Regions from separate parts of the Janthinobacterium sp. BJB301 genome, predicted to be linked through region 2. Evidence: predicted binding sites of a transcription regulator. Region 2 holds the regulator's gene; each other region holds the start of a gene.
What was found. Region 2 encodes FNR, which switches genes on or off when oxygen is low (the NO sensors DNR and NnrR bind a similar motif). Its sites were predicted from a motif close to TTGATNNNNATCAA; they were not measured.
Positions count from the first base shown of each region.

Region 1: CSQ91_RS03330 (bacteriohemerythrin) is a predicted target of FNR. The motif match lies at 2,935-2,948, and genes of this name have one in related genera.
Region 3: CSQ91_RS17965 (universal stress protein) is a predicted target of FNR. The motif match lies at 1,660-1,673, and genes of this name have one in related genera.

Region 1 is NZ_PDZJ01000001.1:730,033-735,780, forward strand. Features, by position in the region: gene CSQ91_RS03320 (TonB-dependent siderophore receptor) at 1-1,253, opposite strand, end outside; gene CSQ91_RS28840 (hypothetical protein) at 1,591-2,457, shown strand; gene CSQ91_RS03330 (bacteriohemerythrin) at 2,461-2,859, opposite strand; gene CSQ91_RS28845 (hypothetical protein) at 3,157-3,312, opposite strand; gene CSQ91_RS03335 (hypothetical protein) at 3,475-3,660, opposite strand; gene CSQ91_RS03340 (PepSY domain-containing protein) at 3,798-5,748, opposite strand, start outside.
Region 2 is NZ_PDZJ01000004.1:60,161-65,908, reverse strand. Features, by position in the region: gene CSQ91_RS22330 (response regulator) at 1-1,983, opposite strand, end outside; gene fnr (fumarate/nitrate reduction transcriptional regulator Fnr) at 2,233-2,991, shown strand; gene CSQ91_RS22320 (FixH family protein) at 2,995-3,519, opposite strand; gene ccoG (cytochrome c oxidase accessory protein CcoG) at 3,622-5,004, opposite strand; gene ccoP (cytochrome-c oxidase, cbb3-type subunit III) at 5,007-5,748, opposite strand, start outside.
Region 3 is NZ_PDZJ01000002.1:1,038,725-1,044,472, forward strand. Features, by position in the region: gene CSQ91_RS17955 (MHYT domain-containing protein) at 1-515, shown strand, start outside; gene CSQ91_RS17960 (response regulator) at 512-1,525, shown strand; gene CSQ91_RS17965 (universal stress protein) at 1,838-2,674, shown strand; gene CSQ91_RS17970 (hypothetical protein) at 2,744-3,613, shown strand; gene CSQ91_RS17975 (NADP-dependent malic enzyme) at 3,667-5,748, opposite strand, start outside.

The DNA.
Region 1 (5,748 bases), on a different contig from region 2:
TCGGGGATGAAGTCCGGGTAATTGATTTCCGCTTCGCCGCCCAGCGAGCGCGAGCGCTGGTTGCCGCCGTTCCAGCCGACGATGGCCGTGTGCTTGCGTCCCAGCAAGGTGAAGGGACCGCTGGCGTACACGTCGAAATTGTCGCTGTTCTTCTTGCCTGCGCCCCAGGCGCCCGTCCACAGGCGCATGCCTTCACCGGTAGCCGGGTCGGGATGGCCCGCGCCCGCATAGGCGACGGTGGTGCGGTTCGTGCTTTCCGTGCGCGCATAGCCCAGGTGCATATTCCAGTTACCGGGCAGGCGCTGGTCCAGCGATGTGAATAGCGTGTGCTGCTTGTTGGCCCAGGTGCTCCATGGCGTCGTGAAACTGGTGTTGCGCGGCAAATTGGCCAGGCTGCCATCTGCGTTCCAGTACGGCACGGCGCCCCAGGTGGCGCCCGTGGGCTTGTTGTCCTGGAAATCGACGCCGGCCGTCAGCAGGGTGCCGGGGCGCACGTCCGCCTCGACGATGACCATGCCGACCGTCTTGCGTTCGTGATACATGTCCAGGTAGGAATCGCGTTTTTGCCAGGCCAGGGCTGTGCGCGCACGCACGCTGCCCTCCGCGTTCAGCGGCGTGGAGAGGTCGGCCTCGACGCGCTGGTCATCCCAGCGGCCCATGATCAGGCCGGCGCTGGCCTGGAATTCCTTCGTCGGCCGCTTGCGTATCATGTTGATGGTGGCCGACGGGTCGCCCGTGCCGCCCATCAGGCCGGTGGCGCCGCGCACGACCTCGATGCGGTCGTACAGGATCGTGTCTTGCAATGGCGCATTGCCGCCGCGCGCCATGCCGTCGATCTGGATATTGTCGATGCCGAAGCCGCGCGCATAAAAGGTCGTGCGCTCCGTATCGTTCTGTCCCACCTGGATGCCCGTCGTCTGTGCCAGCGCCTGGTCCAGGCGCACGGCGCCCAAGTCATCGAGCAGCTGGCGCGTGATGACGCTGACCGATTGCGGCGTTTCGCGCAAGGACAGGTCCATGCGCGTGGCGCTGCGCGCTTCGCCCGCCGTGTATGACTGCGTGCCTTCCGTGGTAGCCGTCGACTGGCCCAGCACGGTGACGGCTGGCATGGTGACGTCGGCCGCAGCGGCGTCGGCAGCCTGTGCCGGCAGGACCACGCCGGCGGCAAGGCTCAGCAGGGCGATGTGCAACAGGCTTGGGAGGGGGCGCAAGGCGGGCTGGTGCGAAGAAGAAAATACGGTAGTCGATTGCATCATTTTCCTGGAATATTGTAGTCGTGTGTTTTCCTATCTCGTCTGGCGAGGTGCGCAGTAGCTGGGGGGATGGCGTGATGCTGGCCCGTGGTCTGGCTTGGATAGCAGTTCCACCGCAAGGCCCGGCGCGGTCGGGCAGTGGAAAAGAAGGGCGCGCGATTCCCGCCACTTTCGTGAATAAGAATCATTATCAATATAGGCGATATTTGCCAAATAATCAAGCGTGCGCACCAAAAGAGTGCAGACAGGAGTGCAGGCAGACCCGGGGCGGCGCATCGGCGGGCCTTCTGCGATAATGCAGGCGCTGATAAAATATTTTCCTCATTGAAAGAAATGCATGCGTACATGGATCGCTTGTGCCGGATGGTTGTGTGTCGTGTCGCTGGGCCAGGCCCAGGAACACGCGCCGCCGGCTGTTCCCGCGCCGCTGCAGAGCGCCAGCGTGCCCGCCGCCGTATCGCCAACCCTTGCGCCTGCCACGCCTGTCATACCCGCCGCGGCACCGGCACCGGCACCGGCGCCAGCGGCGAGCGCAGACGAAGCCTTGCCACCGCAAATGGTGACGATCACGGCCAGCAGCGACGCCAAGGCGCCGCGCATCCGTTTCACGGCTTACCGCGAAAGTTATCTGACGGCCAGGAAAGTGTGGCAAGTGTCGAGCGGCAGCGTGGTCATGGCCCTGCGCCTGATTCCGGCCAAGCTGAGCGCCACCATCGACGACGTGCGCGTGGCCTTGCAAGGCAATGGTGCGCCTGTGCCGATCAAGGTCTCCAGCGGCGGGGTGTTTGTCGTGCCGCTCAACGATGACATCGCCGCGCAGGACGGCACTTTCCTGGTGAACAAGGGCCGGGGGGAGCTGACGGCGAATATCGTCCTCCAGCCGTCTGTGGCGCGCGATGCCTGGAACGTCACGCGCGTGGGACAGGTCTTGCAGGACGCCAGGCGCGCGGTGCGAGCCATCACGCCATGGTACAAGCGGCCGTTCGCCAGCGACGTGCAATCGCTGGCGTTTTGCGCGGCCGAGCGGGGCAGCGCCTTGCAGTTGATGGATGGCGAGCAACTGATCGCCACCTTGCCCATGAACGAGTCGGCCGTGAATGACATCAACCAACCCGTGTTTTGCAAGATTTTCGACGGCGAAGACAAATACCCGGGACACTACCGCGTCGTCATGCCCGAGCAAGCCACGGTGCTGCTGCTGTAGAGGTCAGTTTGGCTGGCGCTGCACCATTTCCAGCGCCGCCGCCAGGGCCAGGTCCATCGTGGCCTGATGGAAGATCAGCCATTGCGGCAAGGGCGACAGCGCATGGCGGCCCTGTTCCAGGTCGCCCTCATCGACGGCGGCCCAGGCATGGTGCAAGCCGCTGAGCACGCGCGCATGCTGTTCGCGGTGGTTGGCCAGCGAAGGAAAGGCGATCTGCTCCATCAAATCCTCTTCCTCGCGGAAGTCGCGTTCGACGGCCGCGATCAGTTCGCGAAACGCCACGCTGAAATGCTGGTCGCCCAACTGCTGCAGCCGCGCCAGCTCCTGAAACAGCGCCTCATGCGCCTCGTCGATGACGGGAACCCCCAGCGCCATCTCATCCTTCCAATGCGATTTACCCATGCCGATACTCCAGGTTAAGTCCGTCACGGTGCGAAGCGGACTGTTCCAGTTTGGGCGCAGCAAAGGTGGAAATCCATGATCTGGATCAAAAGTACGGCGAAGAGGGGGAGCAAATCAAGGCAAAAATAAATGGGAGGAGAGAACAAATCCCCACCCGCAATCAAGCGGTTTTCATCGATGCGACGTGTTACCGAGCGCCGCTGAAAAACGCCGCTGGCAAGGCGCCGCGCCGAAGGCAGTACGAATGTACGACGAGGCCCGGCAACGCAGTCAGCGACGTTTTCTCAGCCGCGCGTCTTATTGTTTAGGCCAGTGGGCCCACATGCCTTGCGCATCGACATTCGGCACCTGCAATTGCTGCCCGGCGGACGTTTGCATCGTATCCCTCAGCACGAGGGGCACGAGCATCAAGGCCGACAGGGCAAGGCAGGCCAGCACTTTGAGCGTCAACATGGTCGTCTCCTGATGAGCCGGTGGCGGCGCGGGGGTGCGGCGCCTGCCGGTCACTTCAATCGCGTACGCATATCTTTATTCCATGCTTGCAGTTTAGCCCACCTGGTCGTAACTTCAACTTATTGCTGTGATGCACTGCACCAGTTCGCCTGCTGCCGGGGGCTACTTCGCCTTGCGCCCGCGCCGTGGCTTGCCTGCCGGGGGCAGGAAGGAATCGAACCACACTTGCGTCAATTGCCGCGTATTTTTCGCCGCTTCGCGCTTGACGGCGGCCGTGGCATGGCCGCGCGCCGTGTTGGCGATGCGGTTGGCGGCGCTCAGGTACATGCTCATCCAGGGGTTTTTCATGGCTAGCCTCGCAGACTGTGGGTGGGGCGGCGCGGATATGTCTCCATGCCGCCATGCCGCTACTGTAGTCCGATGGCAGGCGCTGACTGTGCGCCTGCCCACATAGCCGGGCGGCGCCGGGGGCGGGTTGATGTAGATCAATACACGTCGCGACGGTAGCGTCCGGCCGCCAGCAAGGCATCGAGTCCCTCCTGGCCCAGTACTTCTTGCAGTACAGCATCGATTCCTGTCGCCATGCCTTGCAGGCTGCCGCACACGTAGACGATGGCCCCTTGCGCCAGCCAGTCGCGCAGTTCGCCGGCGCTGGCGCGCAGGCTGTCCTGCACGTATTGCCGTGTTTCACCATCGCGCGAAAAGACGCGGTCCAGGCGTGCCAGGTGGCCAGCGTCCAGCCAGCCTTGCAACTCTGCGCCGCAGATACTGTCAAAAGCTTGCTGGCGCTCGCCGAACAGCAGCCAGTTGCGGGCCAGTCCCGCCCGCTGGCGCGCGCGCAAATGCGCACGCAAGCCGGCCAGGCCGGAACCGTTGCCGATGTAAATGCAGGGCACGTCGACCAGGGCGGGCGCGAAGGCGGGATTGGCTTGCAGGCGCAGGCGGATGGGGGTGTCCAGCGGGGCGAAGCGCGTGAGCCAGCCGGAACAGACGCCATAGCCCTGGTTGTCATCGCCCGCATGGCGCTCCTGACGCACGAGCAATTGCAGTTCGCCATCGGATGGCAGCGAAGCGAGCGAATAGCTGCGCGGCGCGTGATGGGCACTGCCTGCCTCGCCATCGCTGCCGTCCGCATTGCATGGGATGATTTCCGCCAGCGCGCCCGCGTCCCAGGTGGCATCGGCCGGACCCGTCAAGGTGATTTCATGCAGTTCGCCGCCCAGGCTGCCCGGGTTGAGCAGCACGCGGCGCGCCAGGCGCCACTCGGCATATGACGCTTCTTCCTGCACACCGATGGCGTCGATGGCGCTGCCGCTGCAGCGGGCCAGCGCTGTGGACCAGTCGGCCAGGGCGGCGGGGTCGTGCTTGTCCACTTCGATCAGGGGGAACAGGGGCGCGGCGCCCAGCGCCTGCAATTGTTGCGCCAGCGTATGGCCAAAGCCGCAGAAGGCGCTGTAATGGCGGTCGCCCAGGGCCAGCATGCCGAAATCGAGGCCCGTCAGCGGCGTGCCGGAGGTAGCTTGCAGCAGGCGCGCGAAGCGGCGCGTGCCATCCGGCGCCTCGCCTTCGCCAAAGGTGCTGGCGACGATCAGGGCCCGTTCATACTGGCGCAATTGCACGGGATCAAACTGGTCCAGCGATTGCACGTCGACGGCCACGCCCGCCTGCTGCAGGGCGCGCGCGCTTTCCAGGGCCAGGCGCTCGGCCTGTCCCGACTGGCTGGCATAGGCCACCAGGGTGGGCAAGCCCGTGTTCGCCTGTCCCGGCGCACCGGCGCCCAGCATGGCGCGCTGTGCCTGCACGGCCCGTTTTGCCTTGCGGCGGCCCAGGTACAACATCCAGCCCGTGATGGCGAACAGGGGCAGGCCCAGGCTGGCCAGGGTGACGATGATACGGCCCGGCAAGCCCAAATACGTGCCCATGTGCAGCGGATAAATGATGTTGACGAGGCGCGAACCCAGCGCCTGCTGGCTGTACGGTTCGTTTTCCGTGACGCTGCCGTCGGCCGGGGCAATCGACAGGCGGCTGCGCGCCCGTTCGTGCGGCGCATCGCTGGCCAGCCACGTGAATTGCACGGCTTCGCCGGCGCGGGTCGGCAGGCGCACGCTGGCCAGGGTCCAGCCGGGGGCGTGCTGCTGGAAGCTGTTCCAGGCCGGGCCGATGTCGACGGCCGGTATTTCCTTCTTCTCCTTGGACTGGCCTTTCTTGCCCGGCGCCTGCGCCTGTGCCATCCTTGGCGGCTTGCCGGCCCAGGCGTCGATATTGTCGCGCACCACGTCGTAGCTCCAGTAAATACCCGTCAGGGTCAGCGCCACATAGACGACCAGGCACCAGGTACCGGCCACGGCGTGCAGATTCCACAGGAAGGAGCGGCCTTTCAGGGCAGGGTCGAAGGTCAGCCAGGTGCGCCAGTCCAGCGGACGGCGGGGCCAGCGC
Region 2 (5,748 bases):
GGCGGCAAAGCCGGAGTCCACTTCGTCGGCCAGCCAGCCCCACGCCTCGATCAGCTTGACGATCAGTTCGCGCGTGGTGCGGTTGTCGTCGGCCACCAGCAGGCGCAGCTGGCCCAGGGCCGGCGTGCGCCGCGTTTCGGCCGGCTGCGCCAGCATCTCGAAGGGCACGCTGAACCAGAAGCGGCTGCCCTTGCCTTCGCTGCTGGCGACGGCGATGTCGCCGCCCATCATGTGGATCAGCTGCTTGCTGATGGCCAGGCCCAGGCCCGTGCCGCCGAAACGCCGCGTGATGCTCTGGTCGCCCTGTGAAAACGCGGCAAACAGCTGCTGTTGCTGCAGTTCCGTCATGCCGATGCCCGTGTCGCGCACTTCGAAGCGCAGCCAGGCGCGCCCGTTTTCGCTCTCGGCCAGACTGACGGCCACCACCACCTCGCCGCTCTCGGTAAACTTGATGGCGTTGCCGGCCAGGTTGACGAGAATTTGCTGCAGGCGCTGGGCGTCGCCCACGAGGCGCCGCGGCACGTCGGGCTCGACGGCGATGGCCAGTTCCAGCTCCTTTTCGCCCGCATTCATCGTCATCGTCGTGGCCAGGGTATTCATGACTTCGTCGAGGTCGAATTCGACGGGCGACAATTCCATGCGGCGCGCCTCTATCTTCGAATAGTCGAGCACATCGTTGAGGATGCCCAGCAGCGACTGGCCCGCCACTCTGACCATGGTCAGGTACTTGCGCTGTTCCGTGTCGAGCCTGGTATTGCCCAGCAAATACACCATGCCCAGCACGGCATTGAGGGGCGTGCGGATTTCATGGCTCATGTTGGCCACGAAATCGCTCTTGGCACGGTTGGCCGCCTCGGCCCGGTCGCGTTCCTGCTCCAGCTCCGCCGCGCGCGCTTCGAGTTCCTGCTGAAGGCGGTCGCGTTCGCTCATCAGGCCGTTGAACGCTTCCGTCAGTTCGCCGATCTCGTCGCGCTGCTGTACCGGCACGGGGGTGAAACGGCTGCCGCTGGTGCGCAGGGCCAGCAGGGTGTCGCGCAGGCGCACCAGCGGCGACAGCAGGCGTACGGTGACCAAGCCCAGAACAAAGGCGGCCAGCAGCGAAGCGAGGATGCTCCACAGCACCAGCCGGTACAGTACGCCATCGAACGGTTCGAAGGCATCCTCGACGGGCAGCGAGGCGGCCAGCAGCCAGTTCACGGATTTCAGGCGCTTGAAGCTGTTGACGGCCGTGATGCCGCGGCTGTTGGTGCTGACCATGCTGCCTTCGCCATCCTCCTTCAGCAGCTGGGTGGTCGTCAGGTTGGCGTTCGGCTTGCGCGGCTGCAGCAAACGGCTGGTATCGGGGTGCAGCACGTAGCGCGGCACGGCGCCGCGCGTGAGGATGAAGTAATAGCCGCTCTTGCCGATCTTTTCCGAGCGCAGGCGGCCCAGCAGATTGTCCTTGTACAGGCGCAGCACGCCGATCACCACGCCGGCCACCTGGCCATCGGCGGCCAGCACGGGCGCCACCATCTGCACGATGGGCATGCCGCTCGACTTGCCCAGCATCGGCTCGGTAATCATGGGCTGGCGCGTGCGCAGGACGGTCTGGAAATACTCGCGCTCGGCGACGTTGATGCCGGCGCGCCCCGTCACTTCCGGCATGTCGGCCACGATGGCGCCATGCGCGTCGAGCACCAGCACGTCGTCGAACAGCACCAGCATCGAGCGGCGCGCATAGTATTCGCGCAGTTTGGCGGGCTGGGCGATCAGTTCCGGCGGCTGCTGCCTGGCCGTCAGGGTGACAATCTGCAGCAGCATGCCCAGCTTGTCGTCGAGCTCGGCAGCGGTGCGGCTGATCAGCGATGACTGCTGGCTCAGCAGTACTCGGGTGAAGTCGTCGCGCATGTGCTGCACCTGGATCATGGTGACCAGCGCGATCATGGCGATCGAGGTCAGGCTGGTGGCCAGCGCGACTTTTGCTTTAATGCCGAGAGGCTTCATGATTTCCTTTTCAGTGCCGGGCGGCACAGGCGGCAGATAATGCTGTCAGGAATTTTCCTATCAATACCCCAGCTTGGCAAGCGCCGCCGCGCAAATTGCCCGCCCCGTATGGGCTTTTGACGATGTTGCCATATAATTAAAGGCTGGACGTCGTTTATTCGCCGAATTTACGGTGAAATTGGCATACGGCAACCCTGTATGCAGCTGTATGCAGTAAACTTGTTGTTGCATTTTCTAAAAGGTACCGACATGACTGAAGCGCTACTCACTCCCACCTTGCCCACCGTGAACGTGGAGGCGTTGCGTGCACGATGCTCGACCTGCAGCATGCATCAATTGTGCCTGCCGATGGGCCTCGATGTGGGCGACATGGATAGGCTGGACCAGATCATCGGCCGCCGCCGCAAGATCGTGCGTGGGGCCTCGCTGTTCCGCATCGGCGACTCGTTCCAGAATCTGTACGCGATCCGCCTCGGGCACTTCAAGACCTACCAGATCAATCCGGGTGGCGAAGAGCAGGTGACGGGTTTCCAGATGGCCGGTGAACTGCTGGGCATGGATGCCATCAGCGCCGACCGCCACCACTGTAATGCGGTGGCGCTGGAAGACAGTGAAGTGTGTGAAATTCCGTTTTCCAGCCTGGAACAATTGCTGGGCAATATGCCGACCCTGCTGCGTCATTTCCACCGCATGATGAGCCAGGAAATCACGCGCGAGCAAAGCGTCATGCTATTGCTGGGCAATATGCAGGCGACTCAGCGTTTTGCCGCCTTCATCGTCAACCTGGCGTCGCGCTATGAAGCACGCGGCTATTCGGGCAGCAATTTCCAGTTGCGCATGTCGCGTGAGGAAATCGGTAACTATCTGGGCCTGACCATCGAAAGCGTCAGCCGCTTATTGTCGAAATTCAAGAAGGAAGGCTGGCTGCGCGTCTCGAACCGCGAGATCGAAATCCTGCAGCCGGCCAAGTTGAAAGCCATTACGGCCGGCACGGACGTCTGCAAATAAGACTTACAGTTCCTCGTCCGCATGTAGCGCGATGCTGCGTTGCAGGGGCCAGGTCCAGATGCCGGACAGGCGCCACTCGCGTTTGTCGTTTTCCACCAGCACTTGCCAGCGGCTGCGTTCGAGCATCGGCAGTGCTACGGAAAAATTGCCGGCCGCATCGGGCTGCACCAGCAGCTTGATATCCTTTTCCGGCAGGGTCGCATGCGCCAGGTGCAGCAGCAAAGGCGCCTGATAGGCCTTGCCGAAGCTGTGCACGGAACCACTGAGGCGCGCTGCAGCCACGTCATATGACAGGCGCGTATCCATGGCCAGGTCGCTGGCGATCGTGTCGCGCTTCAAATCCTGGTTGATCGCCTTGCCCTGCTTGTAATAATCGCCCACCACCAGCGCATCGGGCTGCGTAAACGCGATATAGCCCATGAAGCTGCCGACGACCACGGACAGGCCGGGACCGATCATCAGCAGCCATGGCCAGCGATGCTTGTACCACGGTGCAACGGGTGCTTGCAGTTTCAGACTGTCGGACATGATATTTCTCCTGTTTAATCAGCCAGTCCCCGCATGGGGACCGGCCTTCCTGCAACTTCGTGGCGGCGGCGAGGGCACCCGGTCCCCGTCCGCCTTTCCTTGTTAACGTGGCACGATGAATACCGCGCTTTCACGCACATGCAGCGATGGATCGTCCAGCGATTGCAATTCGATCGCAATCTTGTTTGAGCCCTTCTCGCCGACGCCGTGCGGCACGCGCAGGCGGATCGGCCAGCCCAGCGTTTCCGTCGGCTGCAAGGTCACTTCTTCGCGCGTCAGCAAGGTCAGGCCCGGCAAGCCGGAAGCGCTGATTTTAAAATGCTGGCTTTGCTCGGACGTATTCATGATCTGCAGGCGGTAGACGTTTTCGATCATGCCGTCCTCCACTTCGCGTCCCATCGAACCGCGGTCGCGGATCACGTCCATTTTCAGGGGCGTGCGCAGGGCCAGCGAGGTACACACGGCGATGATGATCAGGGCCAGGATGGAAGTGTAGATCAAGACGCGCGGGCGCATGGCGCGCTGGCGTATCTGCTTCGAATTGAAGTTGTTTTCCATCGCATGGTCGGTGCTGTAGCGTATCAGGCCACGCGGCCGCTCGACCTTGTCCATCACGCTGTTGCAGGCATCGACGCAGGCGGCGCAGCCGATGCATTCATACTGCAGGCCGTTGCGGATATCGATGCCGGTCGGACACACCTGCACGCACAGGGTACAGTCGATGCAATCGCCCAGCTTGTCGTTGTTGCCGGCCTTCTTGCTCATGGCGCCACGCGGTTCGCCGCGCTTGGCATCGTAGGTGATGATCAGCGTGTCCTGGTCGAACATGGCGCTCTGGAAGCGCGCGTAGGGGCACATGTATTTGCACACCTGCTCGCGCAGCCAGCCCGCGTTGCCGTAGGTTGCCAGGCTGTAGAACAAGACCCAGAACCATTCCCAGGGACCGAAATTGAGGGTGGTGACCGACTGCGCCAGTTCCTTGATCGGCGTGAAGTAGCCGACAAAGGTAAAGCCCGTCCACAGGGCGATGGCGCCCCATACCAGGTGCTTGGCCGTCTTCTTGAAGGCCTTGCGCACGGAAGGGCCCTGCTTGTCGAGGGCCATGCGCGCGCTGCGCGTGCCCTCGATGCGGCGTTCGACCCACAGGAAAATTTCCGTGTATACCGTTTGCGGGCAGGAGAACCCGCACCACACCCGCCCGGCAATGGCCGTGACGAGGAACAACAAATACGCACAGATGATCAGCAGGGCCGCCAGATAGATGAAATCCTGGGGCCACAGCACGACGCCGAAAATGTAGAACTTGCGCGTGGTCAAATCGAACAGCAGGGCTTGCCTGCCATTCCAGGTCAACCACGGCAAGCCGTAGAACGCCAGCTGGGTAAGCCATACGCATACCCATCGCCAGGTAGCGTAGCGTCCTTTGGCCTCGCGAGGGTAGATTTGCTCGCGGGCCGCATACATCTTGATGACTTGAGGTTCCATTTTTACTTTGCGGGTGCCTGCGGATTCGACAGGCTCCAGACATACGCCGACAGCACGTGTACCTTGGATTCGCCGAGGAAATCGCTGAAGGCCGGCATGGTGTTGCTGCGTCCCTTGCGTACGGTTTCCATGATGGTATCGGCGCTGCCGCCGTACAGCCAGGTCTTGTCCGTCAGGTTCGGCGCGCCCAGCATCTGGTTACCCTTGGCATCGGCGCCATGACAGGCCATGCAGGCGCCGAACTTGGCCTTGCCCAGCACGGACTTGACGGGATCCGAGGTCGAGCCGGACAGGCTCAGCACATAATGGGCCACGTTCTCGACATCCTTTTCGGAGCCCAGGGCGGCGCCCATCGGTGGCATCTGCCCATTGCGGCCGTGCAGGATGGTGGTCTTGATGATGTCGGGTTCGCCGCCATACAGCCAGTCCTTGTCGGTCAGGTTGGGGAAGCCCTTGTTGCCGCGTGCATCCGAACCGTGGCATTGCGCGCAGTAGGTCAGGAACAGGCGCTGGCCGATGGCTTGCGCCTGCGGATCGGCGGCCACCGTCTTCAAGTCCTGGCTCAGGTACTTGTTGAACAGGGGACCGTAGTCGGCTTCCGCCTTCTTCAGTTCTTCCTCGTACTGGCCCGTCGATTTCCAGCCCAGGCTGCCGGCATAGTTGCCCAGGCCCGGATACAGGAACAGGTACGCCAGGGAGAAGACGATGGTGATGTAGAACAACCACATCCACCAGCGCGGCATC
Region 3 (5,748 bases), on a different contig from region 2:
GTTTCGCACGCGAGCATCCCCGCTTGCCGCCTGCCCTGCTGGCCGCCATCGAGGCGCGCGACCACGCGGCGCTCTTGCCGCAGAGTCACCAGCTGCGCGGCGTGGCAGCCAATCTCGGCCTGGAACAGCTGGCCGCCAGCCTGGCGGCGCTGGAGCAATGCTGCGCCAGCCCCGGCTCCGCCACGGCACGGCAGCTCGACGAGATGCTGGGCGCCCTGCTGACGCAATGGCCGGCGGCCGTGGCCGCCATCGCCCGGCTGGCGCCGACTGCATTGCCGGCGGCAACGGCGGCTGCCATCGACGCGCCCGCCGCCCGGCAAGCGGCCAGCTCCCTGCTGCACGCCTTGCGGCGCGGCGAACTCGATGACGCGGCGCAAGCACAGTTGCAGCACGCCATGGGCACGCAAGCGGACGCGCTGGCGCCGCTGCGGCATGCCATCGACGATTTCGATTTCACCCTCGCGCAGTCGCTCCTGCACGACTTGCTGCACACCTTCGCACCGGAGTCCCCATGAATGCACCCGCCAGGCCCGTGATTCTCGTCGTCGACGACGAGGCGGCCAATTTGCAATTGCTGCGCCAGATATTGCAGAACGACTACGCGCTGCTGTTCGCCAAGGATGGCGCGCGGGCACTGGAACTGGCGCAGCAGGAACGCCCGGCCCTGATCCTGCTCGACGTGATGATGCCGGGCATGAGCGGCCACGACGCCTGCCGCCAGCTGAAAGCCGCGCCACTGACGGCCGCCATTCCCGTCATTTTCGTCACGGCCCTGAATGACATGCGCGACGAACTCAGTGGTTTTGAAGCGGGCGCCGTCGATTACATCACCAAGCCGCTCAGTCCCGCCATCGTGCGCGCCCGCGTGCGCACGCACCTGTCGCTGGTGCGCATCGACGAACTGAAGGAAACGCGGCTGCAGATCGTCCAGCGCCTGGGCCTGGCGGCCGAATACAAGGACAATGAAACGGGCCTGCACGTGATCCGCATGAGCCATTACGCGCGCCTGCTGGGCGTGGCCGCCGGCATGGACGAGACCGCCGCTGACGACCTGCTGCACGCGGCGCCCATGCACGACGTGGGCAAGATCGGCATCCCCGACCGCATCCTGCAAAAGCCGGGCAAGCTCGACGCGGATGAATGGGCCATCATGCAGACGCACGCGCGCATCGGCGGCGACATCATCGGCGAACATGCGCAAGGCGGCATGCTGGCGCTGGCGCGCGAGATCGCCCTGTCGCACCATGAAAAATGGGATGGCAGCGGCTACCCGAACGGCTTGGAGGGCGAAGCGATTCCCCTGGCGGGGCGCATCGTCGCCGTGGCCGACGTCTTCGACGCGCTGACCTCGGTGCGCCCGTACAAGCGCGCGTGGTCGGTGCTGGACGCCGTGGGTTATCTGCAAGCGCAACAAGGCAGCCATTTCGATGCGCGGCTGGTCGCGCTGTTTGTGCAGGAACTGCCCGCCATCGACGCCATCCGGCTGCGCTGGGCAGAGAAAGAGGAACACCACGCGCCCGCTTGAAGAATGAACTCCCGCCACGGCCAGCGTTGTTGCGTCACACAGGGAAGTGCCGGACAGATGGCGCCGGCGCCGATGCAGACCACTGGAAAGGCAAGGAGTTCAATGTCATTATGGCTGGCGACGGGCCAGACATTTTGATGCACATCAAATGGATCAGCATTTCCTGGCTGTGGACTTGCGGATGGCCATGGCCCGTGTTTTTTTGACCCACATCAAGCCCAGCATAAGAAAACCGCCCGCCAGCAAGGCAATGCTGGACTTGCCCGTGTTGCCGTTCTAGCCTTGTTGCCATCCTGACTAGCGAATGACAACATGGCCTATAAATCCATCCTCGTCCACGCCGACCTGTCGCGCCATGCGCCGCAGCGCATCGCCATCGCGGCACGGCTGGCGCACGCGCACCAGGCGCACCTGATCGGCGCCGCCATGGCGGGCCTGTCGCGCTTTTACGTGGAAAACAACCGCGGCATGCGCGGCAGCGCCGTGGCGGCGCAGATCAACGCCCTGCATGGGCAGGCGGAACAGGCCCTCGACCAGTTTGAAACGCTGGCGCGCCAGGCCGGCACCGTCTCGCTGGAGCGGCGCCTGATCGAAGACGATGAGGATGGCGGCATGGCCGTCAGCGCCCGCTACAGCGACTTGACGGTGCTGAGCCAGCACGACGACAGCGAAGCGCTGCCCGGCGCCATGAGCGACCTGGTGCCCTACGTGATGCTGAACGCGGCCCGTCCCGTGCTGATCGTGCCGCGCAGCGGCAAGTTCACGCAGATCGACAACACCGTCGTGGTGGCCTGGGATGGCAGCATGGAAGCGACGCGCGCCATCGGCCACGCCCTGCCCCTCTTGCGCGCGGCGCGCCTGGTGGTGCTGGCCCTGCTGCACCCGCCGGCCGGCCATGCACAGCCGGCCCGCCATCCGGGCGCCGACATCGCCGCCTACCTGAGCCGCCATGGCGTGCCCGTCGAAGTGCGTCCTGCCATCGCCACGGGCGACATCGGCGCGGCGCTGCTGGCCATGGCCGCCGAAGTGCATGCGGACCTGCTGGTGATGGGCGGCTACGGCCACGCGCGCTTCCGCGAAATTTTACTCGGCGGCGTGACGGAAACGATCTTGCGCCAGATGACCTTGCCCGTGCTGATGGCGCACTGAAACCAAGCGCGCTCCATGTCGTTGCACAATGGATATACTTGCCTGTTTATCCATATCAAAGCAATGTACATGAACCAACAACTCGTCAATTGGGGCAATAGCCTGGCGCCATTCGGCGGCGAACTGCTGTGGACCGCCCTGCCGTGGATGCTGCTGTGCAGCGCGGCCGGCTTCGTGCTGGCGCTCGGCATCTGCTACCAGCTGGCCAGAAAATGCCTGCTGGTGCGCCGTCCCCGCGCCTGGCATGTGGCCGCCAAGCTCAGCTATGTGCTGATCCTGCTCGCGCTGCCGCTCCTCGGTGCCGGCTTTGGCGCCGTGCACAGCGTGCACCGCGTGGTCAACCAGGCCCTCGAGCGCGACTTGCAGCCCGTGGTCGAAGCACAGATGCCGGCGCTGCGCGTCTACCTGGAACAGCAGGTCAAGCTGATCGCCCCGGGCCAGCCCATCAGCGTGCGCAGCCTGCTGGAACCATTCGTGCAAGGCATGTATTACCAGCCCACATCCAGCAGCTACTGGGAACGCAGCAAGGCGCGCTGGATCAATGAATTCATTCTGCGCCGCGGCAGCGTGCTGCTGACGCAGGTGCTGCAGGAACAGCTGATCGCCAGGGTCGGCCTGCTCGGCGAAGCGCTCAAGGGCGCCAACTTCCGTGGCCAGGCGACGGGCGAACTGGCCGCGCTGGGCACCGATCTGGCCGTGCGCCTGACCACCGACGTGGCGCGCCATGCCGACTTCAGCAAACTCGACAAGTCAGTGCCGATGATTTTCATCGACGCCATCAAACGGCAAGCCGGCGCCTATTTCAATTCGCTCAAGATCACGCTAGGCCTGTTCGCGCTGGCGGCGCTGCTGCTGGTATGGGGCGAGATCATGCTGTACCGCCATTACTACCTGCGCCGCCATCCGCCCGCCGCAGCCCTGCCCGTGCCGCCCATGTAAAAAAAGCCGCGCCTCCTTGCGGATGGCGCGGCTTTCAGGCGGCAGCTAAAAGCTTAGGCTTTGCGTTGCGCTACCGCGTCAACGACGCACAGCGCCGTCATGTTGACGATACGGCGCACGGTGGCCGATGGCGTCAGGATGTGCACGGGCTTGGCGCAGCCGAGCAGGATCGGCCCCACGGCGATGCCGTTGCCGGCCGCCGTCTTCACCAGGTTGTAGGCGATGTTGGCCGATTCGATGTTCGGCATGACGAGCAGGTTGGCGTCGTTCTTCAGTGCCGAATTAGGCATGATTTTTTGACGCAGCTTGCTGTCCAGGGCCGTATCGCCGTGCATTTCGCCGTCGATTTCCAGGTCCGGCGCGCGTTCCTTGATGATGGCCAGGGCGGCGCGCATCTTTTGCGCCGAAGCGCTGTCGCTGGAACCGAAATTCGAGTGCGACAGCAGGGCCGCGCGTGGCGACAGGCCGAAACGGGTCATCTCTTCGGCGGCCATGATGGTGATCTCGGCCAATTGCTCGGCGTCCGGGTTTTCATTGACGTGCGTGTCGACCATCACCAGCTGGCGTTCCGGCATGATCAGGACGTTCATGGCGGCATACACGTTGCTGCCGGCGCGCTTGCCCAGCACCTGGTCGATGTATTTCAGGTGCAGCTGGGTGGTGCCGAAGGTGCCGCAGATCATGCCGTCGGCGTCGCCCTTGTGGATCATCATCGAACCGATCAGGGTGTGGCGGCGGCGCATTTCCAGCTTCGCGTATTCCTCGGTGACGCCCTTGCGGCTCGTCATCGCGTAATACGTGTTCCAGTAATCGCGATAGCGCTCGTCGAAGTCCGGGTTGATGACGTCGAAGTCGACGCCCTGCTTCAGGCGCAGGCCGAACTTCTGGATGCGCGCTTCGAGCACGGGCGGACGGCCGACCAGGATAGGACGCGCCAGTTTTTCATCGACCACCACTTGCACGGCGCGCAGCACGCGCTCTTCTTCGCCTTCGGCGTAGACGATGCGTTTGAGTTCGGCCGGCGTGGATTTGGCCATCAGGAACAGCGGCTTCATGAAGGTACCGCTGCGGTAGACGAATTGCTGCAGGCTGTCCGCGTACGCTTGCAAGTCCTTGATCGGACGCGTGGCGACGCCGGAATCCTCGGCCGCCTTGGCCACCGCTGGCGCGATCTTGATCAGCAAACGCGGATCGAACGGCATCGGGATCAGGTATTCAGGACCGAACGACAGGTTGCTGATGCCATAGGTGGTCGCGACGATGTCCGACTGCTCGGCATGCGCCAGGTCGGCGATCGCGTGCACGACGGCGATTTCCATTTCGCGCGTGATCGTCGTCGCGCCGCAATCGAGGGCGCCGCGGAAGATGTACGGGAAGCACAGCACGTTGTTGACCTGGTTCGGATAGTCCGAACGGCCCGTGGCGATGATGGCGTCGCTGCGCACGGCCTTGACTTCTTCCGGCAGGATTTCCGGGTTCGGGTTGGCCAGCGCCAGGATCAATGGATTCGGCGCCATCTTGCGCACCATGTCCTGTTTCAGCACGCCGCCGGCGGAGACGCCGAGGAAAATGTCGGCATCCGGGATGATCTCGCCCAAGGTGCGCAGCGGCGTATCTTGCGCGAAGCGTTCCTTGTCCGGGTCCATCAGTTCCGTGCGGCCCTTGTAGACGACACCGGCCAGGTCGGTGACGTAAATATTTTTCAGCGGGAAGCCCAGATCGACGATCAGGTCCAGGCAGGCCAGCGCCGCGGCGCCAGCGCCCGACACGACCAGCTTGCAGTCTTCGATTTTCTTGCCGACGGCTTTCAGGCCGTTCAGGATGGCCGCGCCGACGATGATGGCGGTGCCGTGCTGGTCGTCATGGAAGACGGGAATCTTCATGCGGTCGCGCAGCTGGCGCTCGATGTAGAAGCATTCGGGGGCCTTGATGTCTTCCAGGTTCACGCCGCCGAAGGTCGGTTCCAGCGAAGCGATGATGTCGACCAGCTTGTCCGGGTCCATCTCGTTGATTTCGATGTCGAAGACGTCGATGCCGGCGAATTTCTTGAACAGCACGCCCTTGCCTTCCATCACCGGCTTGGCGGCCAGCGGGCCGATATTGCCCAGTCCCAGCACGGCCGTGCCGTTGGTGAT